Regions from separate parts of the Kocuria sp. ChxB genome, predicted to be linked through region 3. Evidence: riboswitches for the same ligand, from Rfam matches in the RefSeq annotation. Region 3 holds a riboswitch; each other region holds the start of a gene.
The links. Region 3 has a riboswitch for thiamine pyrophosphate ahead of thiC (phosphomethylpyrimidine synthase ThiC). Riboswitches for the same ligand answer to the same signal wherever they lie in the genome.
Positions count from the first base shown of each region.

Region 1: it holds a riboswitch for thiamine pyrophosphate, as region 3 does, so the genes downstream of both, P8S73_RS06535 (3-oxoacyl-ACP reductase) here and thiC (phosphomethylpyrimidine synthase ThiC) in region 3, are expected to answer to the same signal.
Region 2: it holds a riboswitch for thiamine pyrophosphate, as region 3 does, so the genes downstream of both, P8S73_RS01940 (bifunctional hydroxymethylpyrimidine kinase/phosphomethylpyrimidine kinase) here and thiC (phosphomethylpyrimidine synthase ThiC) in region 3, are expected to answer to the same signal.
Region 4: it holds a riboswitch for thiamine pyrophosphate, as region 3 does, so the genes downstream of both, P8S73_RS05530 (ECF transporter S component) here and thiC (phosphomethylpyrimidine synthase ThiC) in region 3, are expected to answer to the same signal.

Region 1 covers NZ_CP121123.1:1,481,347-1,483,538, forward strand. Annotated here, with positions in the region: gene P8S73_RS06530 (hypothetical protein) at 153-374, shown strand; TPP riboswitch at 899-1,032, shown strand; gene P8S73_RS06535 (3-oxoacyl-ACP reductase) at 1,078-1,842, shown strand; gene P8S73_RS06540 (LLM class flavin-dependent oxidoreductase) at 1,844-2,192, shown strand, end outside.
Region 2 covers NZ_CP121123.1:449,825-452,016, forward strand. Annotated here, with positions in the region: gene P8S73_RS01940 (bifunctional hydroxymethylpyrimidine kinase/phosphomethylpyrimidine kinase) at 1-943, opposite strand, end outside; TPP riboswitch at 931-1,024, opposite strand; gene P8S73_RS01945 (Rne/Rng family ribonuclease) at 1,116-2,192, opposite strand, start outside.
Region 3 covers NZ_CP121123.1:875,164-877,355, forward strand. Annotated here, with positions in the region: gene thiC (phosphomethylpyrimidine synthase ThiC) at 1-1,116, opposite strand, end outside; TPP riboswitch at 1,212-1,323, opposite strand; gene P8S73_RS03785 (hypothetical protein) at 1,523-2,192, shown strand, end outside.
Region 4 covers NZ_CP121123.1:1,259,414-1,261,605, reverse strand. Annotated here, with positions in the region: gene mnhG (monovalent cation/H(+) antiporter subunit G) at 1-324, shown strand, start outside; gene P8S73_RS05535 (DUF4235 domain-containing protein) at 454-726, shown strand; TPP riboswitch at 891-997, shown strand; gene P8S73_RS05530 (ECF transporter S component) at 1,054-1,677, shown strand; gene P8S73_RS05525 (ABC transporter ATP-binding protein) at 1,674-2,192, shown strand, end outside.

The DNA of each region.
Region 1 (2,192 bases), 610 kb from region 3:
ACAATGATGGCCACCCACATAGTTGTATTCATGGCCCCAAGCTATCAACCAGATTTCCGACTACCGCGCACTACCCGCGTTCCAGATGTGAGGTGAATCGTTGGCAAAACTGCGCGCCTGACATGAGAGGCCACCCTGCCTACGGTGGGGGCATGCTGAAACGGAAATCGGTGGGCTTGCTGATCCAGGGGTCCGCGATGGTGGCCCTCTTCGTGATCACCGTCATTGGAGCGCGGGAATCGTGGCTGCTCATGACCCTAGAACTGCTTTTTGCCGTCATCTTCTTCACCAAGGCGGTGCAAGCACGGCGTGCAGAAGTCGAGGCGGAGCGCCGTCGAGCGGCGCGCCGCCCCGCGAGCAACGGCCTGACCTGACCGAGCCGCCACCGGCAGGACCGGCTATTAAGGATTGCGGCGCGGCTGTGGCTTGGAAACACGAGCCAACATCAGGCTGATTCCCCACAGGAACAGGACCAGCAGCGGTACGAGAGTCATCATGGACGGCTCGTCCACGACTATCACGCCGCCCACGTTCTCCCAGGTGCACGTGTGGCCCAGTGGCACCCAGCTCCACCCCGGCTCACCGTAGATCGAGCTTCCGTCGCCCAGTTCGCAGGACAGAGATCCGGAGTGCACGAGTCGCTCCGCCACGAGCCCTCCGATCCAGGCGAGCATCGCTGCGAGCCACAGCACCCATCCGACGTTGCTTGCCCGTGAAGCGGCTGTTCGGTGTGACATTCACCCGTCTCCGTTCTGGCTGCTGTGCCCCACCGCCGAGCGCCGAGCGCACTGTCGGTAATTTGGTCCCGCCACTTTCTTACCAGGGTTCCCTGCGACTTCGTCCTTCCCGGTCAATCCACCCACTTGATCCTCGTCAGACTTCCCTGGCTACACTGACCACCAGTGACACGGGGTGCCGCCACCCTCCCTCCCAGCCCCACCGGGCGGACGGACGGGGCACCGCAGCGGCTGAGATGACACCCGTCGAACCTGTCCAGTTAGTACTGGCGAAGGGATGTCACGGTCGCACCGCGCAGGTGGCGCACCGCTTTCTTCGCCGTGAGCCACAGGAGTGAGCATGTGGATCGAGAACACCATCGTCCTGGTCACCGGCGGAGCCCGCGGGCTCGGGGAGCACCTCAGCCGGGCGTTCGCGCGCGAGGGTGCGCGCGTCGTCGTGAACTACCACTCCAGCGAGGAGCGGGCCCGTGCGCTGGTCAGCGAACTCGGGGAGGACAGGGCACTCGCGATTCAGGCGGACGTGACCGACGCCCAGCAGGTGCAGGACATGGTCACCCAGGCCAGGGAGCACTTCGGCGCGCCGGTCACGGTGGCGGTGAACAACGCCCTGGTGGACTTCAGCTTCAACGGGGACGCCCGCCCCACCCTGGAGAATCTGACCGCCGAGAACCTCACCCAGCAGTTCCAGGGCGCCGTGGTGGGCGCCCTCAACGTGATGCAGGCGGTCACCCCGGGCATGGCGGAGGCGGGCGAGGGGCGCATCATCAACATCGGCACCAACCTCTTCCAGAACCCCGTGGTCCCCTACCACGACTACACCGCCGCGAAGGCCGCCCTGCTCTCCCTCACCCGCACCGCCGCCAAGGACCTCGGCCCGCAGGGCATCACCGTGAACATGATCTCCGGCGGCCTGCTGCGCACCACGGACGCGAGCGCCGCCACCCCGGACGAGGTCTTCGACTTCATTGCCGCCGGCACTCCCCTGGGCCGTGTGACCACCCCGGAGGAGTTCGCGGACACCGCCCTGTTCTTCGCCTCGGACTGGTCCCGCGGGGTCACCGGCCAGAACCTGGTGGTCGACGGCGGGCTGGTGATGGACTGACATGGCCCGCCGCCTCCACCTCAACGCGTTCCTCTACGGCGCCGGCCACCACCAGGCCGCGTGGCGCGCGCCCAACTCCTCGGTGCACCGCCTCACGAACATCAGCTACTACGAGGAGCTCGCGCAGACCGCCGAGCGCGGCCTGTTCGACGCCGTGTTCTTCGCGGACGGCCACAGCGTGGGCGACGTGTCCGGCGGACCCCACTGGTCCCTGGAACCGCTGACCGCCCTGTCCGCGATGGCGCGCGCCACCGAGCGCATCGGCCTGGTGTGCATAGTGTCCTCCACGTTCTTCACGCCGTTCCACGCGGCCCGGATGCTCGCGTCCCTGGACCACATCTCGGGCGGCC
Region 2 (2,192 bases), 430 kb from region 3:
GGACCGCGATCTGCTCGCGGATCGGCGCGCTCGCCTCCCAGAGCTCGTCGGTGAAGCGTGTGCCGGGATCCCCGGTGCCCCCGCACGACGCCGCCACGAAGGCGGGGTCCGTGACGAGGTCCTGGACGTGGTGGAAGTGGTGGACCGGGCCGTTGCCGTGGCCCACGTGCAGGGAGTCCGCAGCGCGCAGCGCACCACGCAGCCAGCGGCGGGCGGTGTCGATCCCCTGTGCCCAGTCCCCCGTGCGCGCCACGACCGTGGCCACCGCAGACGACAGTGAGCACCCGGTCCCGTGGGTGTTGCGCGTGGCCACCCTCGTCCCCGAGTACTGGGCCACGGGCTCGGCCCGGCCCGGGACCACGAGGGCGTCCGGGGTGGACTCCCCGCTCAGGTGCCCGCCCTTGACCAGCACGCGCGTGCCGAAGGTCTCCGCCACGGCCCGGCCCTGCTCGAGCGCATCGTCCCACGTGGTGGCCACGGGCCGCTCCGCGAGCACGGCGAGTTCGGGCAGGTTGGGGGTGATCAGGTCCGCGTGGTGCAGGATGCCGCGCAGCGCGTCCTCGGCGTCGGATGCGAGCAGACGCCCCCCGGCGGTGGCCACCATGACGGGGTCGATCACGACCACGGGCGCACGGTGGGCCGCGAGCCACGCCCCCACCGTCTCGATGACGTCCACCGAGCCGAGCATCCCGACCTTCACGGCATCCAGCTCCACGTCCTGCGCCACGGCGTCCAACTGCGCCTGCAGCACGGACACGGGTGGGGTGTGGACCGCCACCACGCCCCGCGTGTTCTGCGCGACCACCGCAGTGACCACGCTCAGCCCGAAGCCGCCCATGGCGGCGATGGACTTCAGGTCCGCGGCGTGCCCGGCACCACCCGTGGGGTCCGTGCCGGCGATCGAGAGGACGCGGGGGGCGGGGACAGAAGGCGTGGGGTTCACGACATTCCCTTCGCTAGTACGAGCTAGATCAGGTTCTACGGGTGTGTTCTCAGCCGCCGTGCGGCACCCCGTGCACGTGGTCCCGATCATGCCACAGGAGCGCCCGGACGAGTCCGAGCGCTCCTGTGGTGGGTGGTCCCCCGCGGCCCTCCCGGGAGGGCCGCGCGGGGCGTCAGTCCCCCTTGGGGGTCATCGTGATGTCCCGGGCGCTCACGCCCACACCCACGATGGTGGGCTGGCCGTCCGAGGAGGCCGAGCCCACGGGCGCGGCCGCGGCGGTGAACCGCGTGGCCGAGCGCTCGGCGGCGTCGTACTCACGGGTCTCCACGCTTCCGGCACCCGGTGCGGCCGTGGGAGCCACGGCGCGGCGGGAGCCGCGGCGGCGCCTGGCGGGAGCGGCATCAGCGGCGGACGCGGAGGGCTGTGCCGCGGTGGCGCGCCGGGACGGGGTCTGCTGCCCGGAGCCGCCCTCGGACGGCGACTGCTTCGGGGCGTCCCGCTCCGGCGCGGAGCTCTCGGACTGCTCGGACCGGTCCTGCTCGGCGTCGGACGACGCCGCGCCGTTGCCGCGACCCCGGCCGCGCTGGCCCGTAGAACGTCCCCCGCGGCCCTTCAAGCCCTCGCCGCCCCGCCGTCCGGAGCCGCGACCGGACCCGGTGCGGTCCTGCGACGCGTCCTCACCGGAGTCCTCGGCCGAGAAGGCCGCGGAGAGCGAGTCCAGGGTGAGCGCCTCCTGCTCCGCGCGCTCGTCCTTCTGCCCCTGGGGGAGCTCGATGACCTCACCGTGGATCGTCAGGCTGGACCCGGCGTCACCCGCGGCGTGCTCGCCGCGGGGTTCGGAGGCACCGTTCCCACCGTTCTCGGTGGCGGTGTCCTCGCCCTGGTTCCCACGACCGCGGCTGCGCTTGCCGCGACGCTTCTTCCGACGCCGCCCGCTCTCGGAGTCCGCCGAACCGTGCTCGGACGCCTGCTCCGGACCCTGGTTCCCGTGCCCTGCGTGCTGGCCGGTCGAGTCCTTGTGCTCGGCTCCGCCGCGGGACCCGCCCTGGGCGTCGTCGTCCTCGTGGGAGGAGGCGGCCGCGATGTTTGCGAACGCCGTGCGGGCGGCCTCGTCCCGGGCCTGCTGCTGGTCGTCCGCGCCACCCCGGTTGTTCGACCGGGGTTTGTCCTGCGGCTGGTTCTGCTTCTGCCGCGAGCGCTTGCGCTCGTTGCGGTTGCCGCCGCGGTGGTCCGGCGCGGTGGCCGTGGA
Region 3 (2,192 bases):
CACCTGCACGTCGTGCTCCCACGCGCGCTTGGTCAGCTCGGCGAGGGTGTCCAGCTCGGCGAACTGGGCGGCGTCGTTGGCGTCCGCGATGGAGCCGGGGCGCAGGCCGTCGCCCAGGGAGAACGCGACGTCGTACTGCGCGAAGATCTCGCACAGCTCGTCGAAGTGCGTGTAGAGGAAGTTCTCCCGGTGGTGCGCCAGGCACCAGCCGGCCATGATCGACCCGCCGCGCGAGACGATCCCGGTGACGCGCTCGGCGGTCAGCGGCACGTAGCGCAGCAGCACGCCCGCGTGGACCGTCATGTAGTCCACGCCCTGCTCGCACTGCTCGATCACGGTGTCCCGGTAGATCTCCCACGTGAGCGCGTTGGCGTCCCCGTCCACCTTCTCGAGCGCCTGGTAGATGGGCACGGTGCCGATGGGTATCGGGGAGTTGCGCAGGATCCACTCGCGCGTGGTGTGGATGTCGTTGCCCGTGGAGAGGTCCATGAGCGTGTCCGCGCCCCACTTGGCGGCCCACTCCAGCTTGGCCACCTCCTCGCTGATGGAGCTGGTCACCGCCGAGTTGCCGATGTTCGCGTTCACCTTCACCAGGAACTTCCGCCCGATGACCATGGGCTCGGACTCCGGGTGGTTCACGTTCAGCGGGATCACCGCGCGCCCGGCGGCCACCTCCTGGCGCACCAGTTCCACGTCGCACTGCTCCCGCAGCGCCACGAAACGCATCTCCGGGGTCACGACGCCGCGGCGCGCGTAGTGCATCTGGGTCACGCACCTGCCGGGCCGGGCCCGCCGGGGCTCCGGCTTCCTCCCCCGCCACTGCTGGGACGGTACACCGCGGCGCACGGCGCTGCGGCCGTCGTCCTCGAGCTTGAGGCCGCGGGCCTCGTAGACCTCGGTGTCGTCCCGCTCCTCGATCCACGGCGCCCGCCAGGGCTCCAGCCCCTCCTCCGGGACGCTGCCCGGGCCCATCGTGCGGTACACCTGCAGCGGGTGGTTGGGTGTGCCGTCCGGGGCGTCCAGCTGGTGGATCTCCGTGACGGGCACCTGGATGCCGTGCTCCGTGTCCTCCAGCCACGCCAGGCGGTGGGACTCGTGCTGCTCGGTCTGCTGGATGGTCTTGTCCCCGGGGGCGTCCTGTAGGCCGTTCTCCGTGGAGGTCTCGGACGTCGCAGAGGTCTCGGGGGCAGATGTGCTGGGGGTGTGCGAAGGCAAGGCCGTTCCTCACTTCCTACGCCGGTACGAGCCGGTTCAGGTTCGACGGTCCCGGGCAGCACTGGCCCGATCTCAGCCCCCGCGTCTGGGGCTCCCGTGTGGACGGTCACATGTCTAGCACACATCCGGCGGTGAGAGGGCGACCCCGCAGCATTCCCTTGGCTGGCCTCTTGCCGCCGTGATCGCGGCCCGTCCACGGCGCCGCCACGCCCGTGGCAGTATCGTGGCGCGCGAGGCGGGTCGTGCGGTCCTGATCGCGCCGTCCTGCCCGTGCCTCAGCATCCCCCTGACCAAAGGCTTGTCCCCCATGGCCCTGACCGTCCGCAAGAAGCGCTTCATCGGGCGCATGATCGGGCACGCCACCAACCCGGTGCGGGTGCACTGGCGGACCTGGCGCCGTCAGGAGCAGCGTCACACCATCGGTGGCGTGGAGATCGTGCTGCCACCGGAGCACAATCTCCCCTACTACCAGCGCCGGGATCCCACGTACGACGCGTACGCCATCGACCTGCTCGCCCGGCTCGCGGCCGGGAACCGGCACGTCGCGGTCATCGACGTGGGGGCGAACGTGGGAGACACCGCGGCCGCCGTCCTCGCTTCGGACCCACGGAGCTCGGTGATCAGCGTCGAAGGTGATCCAATGTTCCTCGGCTACCTGGCCCGCAACCTGGCTGCGCACGCCGAGCGCGCCACCGTGGTGGAGGGGTTCGTGGGACCGGTGGGCACGCGGGTGTCCTTCAGCCGCGCCGGCTCCACGGGCGGGTTCCAGCCGGAGGAGGGCGCCGGCGGGCACGCCGTCGAGGACTGGGTCTCCCCCGCATCGCTGCTGGCCATGCCCGCCCCCGAGGACCTGGTGGTGTGGAAGAGCGACATCGACGGCTTCGACATCCACGTGTTGGTGCACCACTGGGACGCCATCGACTCCCGCTGCGACGTCCTGTGGTTCGAGTACGACTCACCGCGCACCCTGGGTGACC
Region 4 (2,192 bases), 380 kb from region 3:
CTGGTCGCGGGGACGTTCATGTCGCTCGCGGCCGCGGTGGGTCTCGTGCGCTTCCCCGATCTGCTCTCCCGCATGCACGCGGGCACCAAGCCCCAGGTCTTCGGGCTGCTCCTGCTGCTCACCGCCCTCGCGCTCGCCAGCGGGGAGCCCCGGATGGTCCCCCTGCTGGTCCTCGCGTGGATCTTCCAGCTGCTCACGGTCCCGGTCTCCGCGCACATGGTGGGCCGTGCGGCCTACCGTTCCAAGCACCTGCACGAGGAGAACCTCGTGACGGACGAGCTGCGTGACGTGGTGGCCCGCGCCGGCGAGGACCGTCCCGACTGACGACACACGCGGTGGTGCCACCCGGGCAGGTGGCGCCACCCCGGCTCACGGGTTCGTATGCTGGGGTGGGAGCACGACGCCGCCGGCCACCACGCGCCGGCGGCACTTTCGAAAACCGAGGAGAATCCCATGAACAAGGCGATGGACATTTTCGGCACGGTGGCCTCTCTGGGCGGCGTGGCCGTGGCCAACAAGGCTCTGACCGTGGCGTGGAAGCAGGTCACGGGCAACGAGCCCCCCGCCAAGAACCCGGACGAGGACGAGGCCTGGCGCGACATCATCATCTGGGCCATGATCACCGGTGTGGTGGGCACGGTCATCAAGGTGGGTATCGCCCGCCAGGTGTCCAAGATGCAGTCCGACGACAACGACTCCACGAAGTCCTCGCAGACCGAGGTCTGAGTCCTGCTCCCGCGGCTCGCCCGCCGGTGAGGACCACGCGTCACTGGACGCGTCCTCGCGGCGGGAGTGCGCGGGACCGGGGTGCGGCGCGCACCTCGCACCACGGCGGTCGGCCGGGGCGCCTCGAGCACCCCGGCCGACCGCCGTGGTGGTCTAGACTGGTGGCTCAACGACAGGGGAGCGCCACCGCGGCGCTGAGAGTGCGCGCGAGCGCAGACCCTCGAACCTGATCCGGTTCATACCGGCGCTAGGGAGTCGAGCATCTCAAGAGCCCGTCCGCGGTGCGCGGGGGCTCTTCCCCTCCTGGAACCTTCAGGAGGAGTTCTCATGACACAGCTCAGCAGCACCCCCACCGGAACCGCACGGGGTACCGCCCGCACGCAGTCCTGGCGGGTCGTGGACATCGTGGTGGCGGCGGTCCTCGCCGCGGCGTGCGCGGTGATCTTCTGGATGTGGTCCAACCTGCTGTACCCCGTGGTGTCCACGGCCGCGGTGGCGTATCCGCCCTCGGCGGGGCTGATCTCGGGCGGCTGGCTCGTGGCGGGCACCCTGGGCGCGCTCATCATCCGCAAGCCCGGCGCGGCCCTGTTCTGCGAGCTGCTCGCGGCGGTGCTGGAGGGCTTCCTGGGAACCCACTTCGGGTGGACCGTGGTGATCTCCGGTCTCGTCCAGGGTCTCGGAGTGGAGCTCGTGTTCCTCCTGACGCGCTACCGCCGCTTCGGCCTGGCCGTGGCCACCGCGGCCGGTGCGCTCTCGGGACTCTTCCTCGGGGTGAGCGAGGACATCATGTACAACTACGAGTGGGCGCTGGACCAGAAGGTCGTCTACGCCGCCCTCACCACCCTCTCGGGTGCGGTGATCGCCGGTGCCCTGATGTGGCTCGTGGTGCGTGCACTGCAGGCCACCGGGGTGCTGGGGGCCCTGGCCTCCGGCGCCACGCGCCGTCGATGACGGAACCGGCGGGGTCTGCGCCCACCGGCGCGGCCGTGCGGCTGGAGCGGTTCGGGTGGCACTACCCCGGCCGTCAGGATCCGAGCCTGCGTGACGTCACCGCCGTGGTCGAACCCGGGGAGCGCGTGTTGCTGCTGGGGCCGTCCGGCGCCGGGAAGTCCACGCTGCTGCAGGCCCTCGCGGGGGTGGAACAGGATCCGGACGGGCAGTCCCGCTCCGGCGGGCTGAGCGTGGACGGCGTGGACCCACGGGAGGCGCGCGGGGCCGTGGGCTTCATGCACCAGGACCCCGAGACCCAGGTGATCCTTTCCCGCGTGGGGGACGACGTCGCGTTCGGGCTGGAGAACATCTCGGTGCCCCTCGAGCAGATCTGGCCCCGCGTGGACGAGGCGCTCGCGCGGGTGGGGCTGACGCTGCCCCTCGCGCACTCCACCACGGCCCTGTCCGGCGGGCAGAAGCAGCGTCTCGCGCTCGCGGGCGTCATGGCCATGCGGCCTCGGCTGCTGCTGCTGGAC